Regions from separate parts of the Nocardia sp. NPDC055165 genome, predicted to be linked through region 2. Evidence: riboswitches for the same ligand, from Rfam matches in the RefSeq annotation. Region 2 holds a riboswitch; the other holds the start of a gene.
What was found. Region 2 has a riboswitch for cobalamin ahead of metE (5-methyltetrahydropteroyltriglutamate--homocysteine S-methyltransferase). Riboswitches for the same ligand answer to the same signal wherever they lie in the genome.
Positions count from the first base shown of each region.

Region 1: linked by a shared signal. The riboswitch ahead of ACWFRF_RS20515 (ABC transporter substrate-binding protein) and the one ahead of metE (5-methyltetrahydropteroyltriglutamate--homocysteine S-methyltransferase) in region 2 are both predicted to bind cobalamin.

Region 1 is NZ_JBSGSS010000009.1:252,558-256,970, reverse strand. It holds gene ACWFRF_RS20525 (FecCD family ABC transporter permease) at 1-81, opposite strand, end outside; gene ACWFRF_RS20520 (FecCD family ABC transporter permease) at 78-1,076, opposite strand; gene ACWFRF_RS20515 (ABC transporter substrate-binding protein) at 1,073-2,110, opposite strand; cobalamin riboswitch at 2,140-2,345, opposite strand; gene ACWFRF_RS20510 (hypothetical protein) at 2,530-2,745, shown strand; gene ACWFRF_RS20505 (helix-turn-helix domain-containing protein) at 3,010-3,777, shown strand; gene ACWFRF_RS20500 (MarR family winged helix-turn-helix transcriptional regulator) at 3,822-4,301, opposite strand; gene ACWFRF_RS20495 (GDSL-type esterase/lipase family protein) at 4,408-4,413, shown strand, end outside.
Region 2 is NZ_JBSGSS010000006.1:408,831-413,243, forward strand. It holds gene ACWFRF_RS15920 (pyruvate carboxylase) at 1-2,254, opposite strand, end outside; cobalamin riboswitch at 2,556-2,741, shown strand; gene metE (5-methyltetrahydropteroyltriglutamate--homocysteine S-methyltransferase) at 2,879-4,413, shown strand, end outside.

The sequences.
Region 1 (4,413 bases), on a different contig from region 2:
GACGCGAAAGACGATGCGCCGGTCCGGTGTTCGCAGCAGCAGCGTCCCGCTGGGCAGTACGCCGCGCTCGGTGCCCGTCACAGTGTGGCCACCTTTCGATTGCGCACGAGATAGAGAAAGAACGGCGAGCCCGCGAAGGCGGTGATGATGCCGACCTGGATTTCCTGTGGCCGCGCCAGCATCCGTCCGAGGATGTCGGCCACCAACAGCAGCGTCGGGCCCAGCAGCGCGCACCACAGCAGAATCCACCGGTAGTCGTGTCCGGCGAAGAATCGGGCGATGTGCGGGATCACCAGACCGATGAAGGCGATCGGTCCGGCGATGGCCACCGCCGAGCCCGCGAGCAGCACCACGCTCAACGCGCCGGTCGCGCGCGTCGCGACCAGCCGCGTGCCGAGCGTGCGCGCCATGTCGTCACCGATGGCGACAGCGTTCAGCGGCCGGGCCACCACTACCGCCAGCAACAGCCCGACAGCGATGAACGGTGCTGTCTGCCACACGGATTCGATGTCGGCGCGAGCCAGCGAGCCGACCACCCAGAAACGGAAGTTGTCGAACAGGGTGCGGTCCAGCAGGGTGATCGCCGTGGTGATCGACCCACACAACGCGGTGCAAGCAGCGCCCGCGAGCGCCAGTTTCACCGGTGTCGCGCCACCGAACCCCAACGATCCCAGCGTGTAGACGAACGCCGCGGCGACCGCGGCACCGAGGAAGCCGAACCAGATGAATCCGCCCGTCGCCGTGAGGCCGAACGCACCCATCGCGATCACGATCGCCAGGGACGCACCGGCGTTGACGCCGAGCAGGCCGGGCCCGGCCAGCGGGTTGCGAGTGAGCCCCTGCATCACCGCCCCCGCCAGCGCCAACGCGACACCGGCGAGGAGTCCCGCGACAGTTCTGGGCAGCCTGATGTAGCGCACGACCCGGTCGGTGTCGGTCCCCTGGAAATCGGTGAACGCGACCACGGCCTGGTCGAGGGTGAGCGGGTGCGAGCCGATCAGGATGGACGCGACGCAGACAGCCACCAGCGCGGCGCCGGCCACGATCGGACCGGCGCCGCGAGCGCTGCGCGTCACCGCCGGAACAACTCGGGATGGATCAGGGTGGCGACCAGTTCAGTCGAGTGTGCGATCCGCACCCCTGCCGCCCGGTCGGCGAACAGGAACGGGTGCACAGTCGCGTTCCGCACGGCCGCCAGATTCGCGAATGCCGGGTTTCCGACGATCTTGTCGACCTGGGGCTGACCGTCGGCGCGCGTGTAGGTCGCCTTGCAGCACAGGCTGGTCAGGATGATGTCGGGGTCACGGGCGATGAGCTCTTCCGCGCCGACTGGCACGTTGCGCTTCGCGGTGAGATCGGCGAAGGCATTCACGCCACCGGCGGCCTCGATGATCTGGGTGATGAAATCGATGCCGCCTGCCACGGTGTAGGAGCCGTCGTCTTTGGGGGTGACGACCGCGACCCGCGGCTTCCCGGCGTTGCCGACCTTGGCGCGGACCGCGTCGATGCGTGAACTCAGCTGCGTGACAACTTCTTCGGCGCGCTCGGAGGTGCCCCAGAGGGCACCGAGGTCGCGCAGGTCGGCGTACACGTTGTCGAAGCGCACGGTATCGGGGTCGATCGCCTCATCGGCGAGCCCGTCGGCACTCGGGCACAGCGGACTCAGCACCCAGGTGCGCACACCCAACTCGTGCAGGCTCGCCCTGGTGCCGACGCTGTTCTGCGCCGAGGACGCGAACACCCCGTTGAAACCCGACATGACGAAGTCGGGTCGCTGGGCGAGCAGTTCGTCGCGACTGGGCAACTTCTCGACGTATGGCGAGCGTGCCTGCGCGCCGACGTACTCCGGAAGCACGGCGGAGTCCAGGAATGCTGTCCCCACCAGCCGATCGGTGACACCGAGCGCGTGCGCGATCTCGATCGACGGCTGATACGCCGCGTAGATCCGCTGCGGTGGGCCATCGACGGCGACGTCGATCCCACAGTTCACGCGGGTGACAGCAGCTGCGCCCTCCGCGTCGGAGAGGGGTTGCACACCACAACCGGTGACAACGATCGTGCAGGCGAGCAACGCGCCGGAACGTAGGCGCGCGAAAACAGAGCGGGTCAAGAGACGGCCTTCCAGGTCCTCGTGGAATGGGGTACTGCGTAGCCGTGGCCGGTCTCCTGGCTGACGGGATAGTGCGCGGTGAATCCACCTTCCCAGGGCAGGGCCCCAGTGGCTCCGGATGACAGATGTCGTCCGGATCGATTCACAACTCCCGATCACAGTGGCGAGGGCCGCACCGGTTCTACACCGGTTTCCCGAACACCACGGCTGGTGAACTGTAGCAACGTCGACTGCATCGAGGGGGCGGCGCCGGGGCGGGGTGCTCGCGCGCGGTCGCCGAATCCGATACACAGCCGACTCCCAGCCGGGTCCCACCGGGCTCGACGGTTGCGCCGCGAAGATTCAGCTATCGGCCGAGCACTTCGGCCGGCCGACGATCTCGGCGGTGAGATCGAAGATCAGGAGGAACGCTCATGAGAATGAAGTCGACAGTGGCCAAGACCGCGGTGGCGAGCACTCTCGCCCTCGGGGTGCTGGGTGCCACGGCGGGCGTGGCGAGCGCGGATCCGGGTGGGCACGACCAGCAGCGGCCCGGGCAGGGTCAGGAGCACCGGCCGCAGCAACAGCCGGAGCATCACAACGACGCGCCGCAGCACGGCTTCTGGTTCTTCGGCACCTGGGTTCCCCTGCCCTGAGCCTCACCGCGGACCCGGTGCTCCCCGGGTCCGCGGTGCTCGTCTGTGCGAGTTGCGGTGCAGGACTTCGCTGTCCAGCTCGCGAACCCCATCCGTGCCGACGCCGGTGACGAATGGACTGAAGGCGGGTCGGCACCGTATTTCCGGTACCATTCACTCCCCTGAAGCCGACCCGCCTGCTTGTCACCGGCGCCCATCCGGCCTTCGAGCCCTGGAAGAATCAGCCGTCGCGGTTCCGGTCGGCGCACCGATACTCTGGTAAGGGTGACCGACGGTGCGCCTGCGAAATCGTGTGGTCCGACCCGCTCACCGATGGCCTGGATCAGGCCGGGCTATGCCGGGTACATCGGACCCGAACTCGGTGTCGACCTACATTCCACCTCTGTCGCGGTGCTCAGCGTCGGACTCGACGGGCCGTTCGCCCTCGAGACCGCCACCCACGGCGAAATACTCACTCGCAGCGCGTACAGCCCTGCCCGGGCGGTGCATCGGGTGAATACCCTCGGCAAATGGATCCTGCTCCTGTGGTCGCCCGCTTCGGCCATCGCAGGCCAGATGACGACCACCGAGGGGCCGTACGGATTCGCCCACCTGCGCGAGCGCGAACTGGTCGAACAATGCCGGCTACCTGATGCGGACCCCGGCCGAATCCTGGCGATCGCAGTCGGCGGTCCCCCGGCCGATATCGATCCGCGCATCGAACGCGTGGCGGCCGCGATCCGTCGGCATCCGGATCACGCGTTTCGGGCCGAACCGATCGCCGCGACCCTCGGTCTGTCGACATCGCACTTTCTCCGGTTGTTCGTCCAGCAGTACGGGACCACGTTCCGCCGCTATCAACAGTGGGCCCGCGTCATCCACGCGATGAGAGCTGTCGCCGCCGGCCACGACCTGACCCGATCCGCGACGGACGCGGGATTCGCCACACCCTCGCATTTCAGCGAGACCTTTCATCGCATGTTCGGAATGTCCGCCACAGCAGCCCTGCGCTCGGGGCTCCGATTCGACCTCGAAACCACGTCAGCACCTTGATGGTTACCCCGGTCAGCAATCCAGATCACCGCGGGTAACCACGCTCAGGACCGGTCGGACAGGGCGGTGGCGGCTGGGTTGGTGGCATCCCGGATCACGCGCAAGCCGGTGATCAAGCCGTCGAGTTGAGTGGGGGTCAGCTGACCGGTGAGCCATTGCTCGAGGGCAGCGAGATAGTCCGGAAGGACCTCTTCGAGGCGGCGGATGCCCGCATCGGTCAAGGCCGCGTAGGCGCTGCGCCGATCAGCCGGGTCGAGTTGGCGTTCGACCAGACCCGCGGTGGCCAGCCGGTCGACCAGACGGGTGACCCCACTGGTCGAGAGCTCGGTTTGCGTGGCCAGGTCCGACATCCGCAGGCGGCAGCCCGGGGAGCGACTCAGTCGCAGGAGGGCATTGAGGTCGAGACCCGACAGGCCGTGCGCTTTCCAGGTCGGCTCGAGTTTGGCGATGAGGCCGTTGTGCGCCTCGAAGAGCAGGCCGGAGATGGTGAAGCGGGGGTCGTCGAACAGCTCGCGCACGGACATAACGCCAGCATAGCCGATATTTGCCATGCGGATAGTTGACATGAGGAATACCTACGAGTAAACCTATGCGTAAGCATTATTCCGCACGGCAAATATCGGAGAGATCATGCAG
Region 2 (4,413 bases):
CCCCGGCCTGCCAGGCCGCCAGATAGGTGGCCAGCTGGCCGCCGGGGGTGTCGTGGGTGTGCACGTGCACCGGCAGATCGAAGTTGCTGCGCAGTGCGGTCACGAGTTTCGCGGCGGCGGGGGCACGCAGCAGACCGGCCATGTCCTTGATCGCGAGGACGTGCGCGCCCGCGTCGACGATCTGTTCGGCCAGCTTCAGGTAGTAGTCGAGGGTGTAGAGCGATTCGTTCGGGTCGAGCAGGTCGCCGGTGTAGCTGAGCGCGACTTCGGCTATGGCGGTACCGGTTTCGCGGACCGCGTCGATCGCCGGACGCATCTGGTCGACGTTGTTGAGCGCGTCGAAGATGCGGAAGATGTCGATACCGGTGGCGGCGGCCTCGGAAACGAAAGCGCGCGTGACCTGTTCGGGGTAGGGCGTGTAGCCCACGGTGTTGCGACCGCGCAGCAGCATCTGCAGGCAGATGTTCGGCACGGCTTCGCGCAGCGCGGCCAGGCGCTCCCACGGGTCCTCGTGCAGGAACCGCAGTGCCACATCGTAAGTCGCGCCGCCCCAGGCTTCGATCGAGAGCAGTTCGGGGGTCAGCCGCGCGACATGACCCGCCACACCGAGCAGACCGTTGGTGCGGACACGGGTGGCCAGCAGCGACTGGTGTGCGTCACGGAAGGTCGTGTCGGTGACACCGAGTGCCCTCTGCTCGCGCAGGGCCTTCGCGAAACCCTCCGGTCCGAGAGTGAGCAGACGCTGGCGCGAGCCGTCCGGCGGCGGCAGCGTGAGGTCGACAGCGGGCAGCTTGTCGTAGGGGTACACCGTGGTCGGGCGGTCGCCGTTCGGCTTGTTGACGGTGATGTCTGCCAGATAGGTCAGGATCTTGGTGCCGCGGTCGGCCGAGCCGCGCGAGGTGAGCAGTTCGGGACGCTCGTCGATGAACGAGGTGGTGACCCGGCCCGCCTGGAAATCGGGGTCGTCGAGCACCGCCAGCAGGAACGGGATGTTGGTCGTCACGCCGCGGATACGGAATTCGGCCAGCGCCCGGCGGGCGCGCGCGGCGGCGGCGGGCAGGTCACGACCACGGCAGGTGAGCTTCACCAGCATCGAGTCGAAGTAGGCGCCGATCTCGGCGCCGAGATTCGCGCCGCCGTCGAGGCGGATGCCCGCGCCGCCGGGGGTGCGGTAGGCGGTGATGCGGCCGGTGTCGGGGCGGAAGCCGTTGGCCGGGTCCTCGGTGGTGATGCGGCACTGCAGCGCGGCGCCGCGAATCTGCACCGTCTCCTGGCTCAGCCCCAGGTCGGCGAGGGATTCGCCCGCCGCGATGCGCAGCTGCGACTGCACCAGGTCGACGTCGGTGATCTCCTCGGTGACCGTGTGCTCCACCTGGATGCGCGGGTTCATCTCGATGAACACGTGGTTGCCGCGCTCATCCAGGAGGAACTCCACGGTGCCCGCGTTGATGTAGCCGATCTGGCGGGCGAAGGCCACCGCGTCGGCGCAGATGCGCTCGCGCAGTTCCGGTGACAGGTTCGGGGCGGGCGCGAGCTCGATCACCTTCTGGTGGCGACGCTGCAGCGAACAGTCCCGCTCGAACAGGTGCATGACGTTGCCGTGCTGGTCGGCCAGGATCTGTACCTCGATGTGGCGCGGGTTCACCACCGCCTGCTCGAGGAACACCGTCGGATCGCCGAACGCCGACTCCGCTTCGCGCGACGCGGCCTCGATCGACTCACGCAGTTGCTCGGGCGCGGCGACCCGGCGCATGCCACGGCCACCACCACCGGCGACGGCCTTGACGAAGATCGGGTATTCGAGTTCGGCCGAGGCGGTGAGCAATTCGTCGATATCGGCCGAGGGCTCGCTGGACTTCAGCGTCGGCAGTCCGGCCGCCTTCGCCGCCGCGATGGCCGTGGCCTTGTTGCCGGCCATCTCCAGGATCTCGGCGGTGGGGCCGATGAAGGTGATGCCCTCGGCGGCACAGGCCGCGGCGAGGTCGGGGTTCTCCGACAGGAAGCCGTAGCCGGGGTAGATCGCGTCGGCGCCGGCGCTCTTGGCCGCCTCGATGATCGCCTCGATCGACAGGTACGCGCGAACGGGATGACCCTCTTCGCCGATCTGATAGGACTCGGCAGCCTTCAGGCGATGGACGGAATTGCGATCCTCGTGCGGGAACACCGCGACCGTTCCGATGCCGAGTTCGTAGGCCGCGCGGAAGGCACGGATAGCGATCTCACCACGATTTGCGACCAAGACTTTCGAGAACATTGGCCTACGGTACCCGGCCACGAGCCGGGGCCGGACACGCAAGGTGGCTTCGCAGCAATCTTCACACCGCACACCTGCCTACCTGCGAAGTTGCGTTCATCGGGCCGTCACATCTCACCGTGCGCAGCGGTGCGCGGTGCGCACGGACAACGTGGGCGCAACCGCAGGTCACGGCCGTGTACCGGATGGGGCGGTGACCCATGGCCCCGCCGAGGGCCTATGCTGGGCAGGCAGCTGGTTCGCGTGCGCGGTGGAAGAGTCGGAGCCCCGACCTCCCGCGTAGGCGTCGAAACCCGGGTGCGGATCATGTTCCGCACCGGGTGAGAGGGAACCCGGTGAGAATCCGGGACTGTCCCGCAGCGGTGAGCAGGAACGACCGCCGTCATCAGCACTGGGCTGCACGCCTGGGAAGCGACGGCCAGTAGGTCGGTCGATCACACGACCGGTGCCCGCGAGTCCGAAGACCTGCCGACTGTGCCGGATACGCCGTATCCGGCGGCCACCGCCTCGTGGATCGGGCGCGCGGACCACCGATACCGACCTGTCGTGTGCTTTCGCGACTCTGTCGGCCGTGTGGCGTGTGCCCGCGAAAAGGCGGCGGCTCTCCCCGCACGACACTGGAGAATCTCCGTGACTGTTTCGCATACCCCCTTCACCGCAACGGTTCTCGGCCTACCGCGAGTGGGCCCGAACCGGGAACTCAAGCGCGCCACCGAGTCCTACTGGGCGGGCCGCGCCGATGCCGCGCACCTGCACGCGGTCGGCCGTCAGCTCCGTCGCGCCCAGCTCACCGAACTCGCCGCGGCCGGAATGGATTCGGTGCCGGTGGGCACCTTCTCCTACTACGACCAGATGCTCGACACCGCGGAACTGCTGGGCGCACTGCCGGCGCGGGTCGCCGGAATCGCCGATCCGCTCGACCGCTATTTCGCGGCCGCGCGCGGCACCGACACGATCGCTCCGCTGGAGATGACCAAGTGGTTCGACACCAACTACCACTACCTGGTGCCCGAAATCGATGCGGCCACCACCTTTTCCCTGCATCCGGGCAAGCTGCTGACCGAACTCGACGAGGCGATCGAGCTGGGGGTCCCCGCACGGCCGGTGGTGATCGGTCCGATCACCTTCCTGAAGCTGGCCAAAGCCGTCGACGGCGCCGCACTGGAGCGGCTGCCCGAGCTGGTGCCGCTGTATCTCGACCTGCTGGCCCGGCTGGCGGACGCGGGCGCGCGGTGGGTACAGATCGATGAGCCGGTGCTGGTCACCGACCTGACCGAGGCGGAGCTCGCCCTGGTCGGCCAGACCTACAGCGCGTTGTCGGCCGCGCAGAACCGGCCCGCGATCCTGGTCGCGACCTACTTCGGGCACCCCGATGCCGCCCTGGCGGTGCTGGCCGACACCGAGATCGAGGGTGTCGCCCTCGATGTCACCGCGGGCGCCGATCTCTCGGCGGTCGCGGCGTTGCCCACCCTGTCCCGCAAACTGGTGGTGGCGGGTGTGGTCGACGGCCGCAATATCTGGCGCGCCGACCTCGACGCTGCCCTCGGCACCCTGGGCACCCTGCTCGGCAGCGCCGACGCGGTGGCCGTGTCGAGCTCGTGCTCGCTGCTGCACGTGCCGTATTCGCTGACTCCCGAGACCGGGCTGGACGAGCGGCTGCGCTCGTGGCTGGCCTTCGGCACCGAGAAGGTCGGCGAGGTGCGCGTCCTGGCCACCGCACTCACCGCGGGCGTCGACGCGGTCGCCGACGAGCTGGCCGCGGCCCGCGCCGCCGCCGACTCACGCCGGACCGATCCGCGTCTGCACAACGACCAGGTCCGCGGCCGGTTGGCCGCGCTCGACGAGAACGACCTGACCCGCTCCCCCGCCGACGAGCGTCGCGCCCGTCAGCGCGATCACCTCGACCTGCCGGTGCTGCCGACCACCACCATCGGCTCCTACCCGCAGACCTCGACCATCCGGCTGGCCCGTGCCGCGCTGCGCAAGGGCGAGATCGACCAGGCCGAGTACGTGCGGCGGATGCGGGCCGAGATCGCCGACGTGATCACCCTGCAGGAAGAGCTCGGTCTCGACGTGCTGGTGCACGGTGAACCCGAACGCAACGACATGGTGCAGTACTTCGCCGAACTGCTCGACGGTTTCGCCGTCACCGAGGCGGG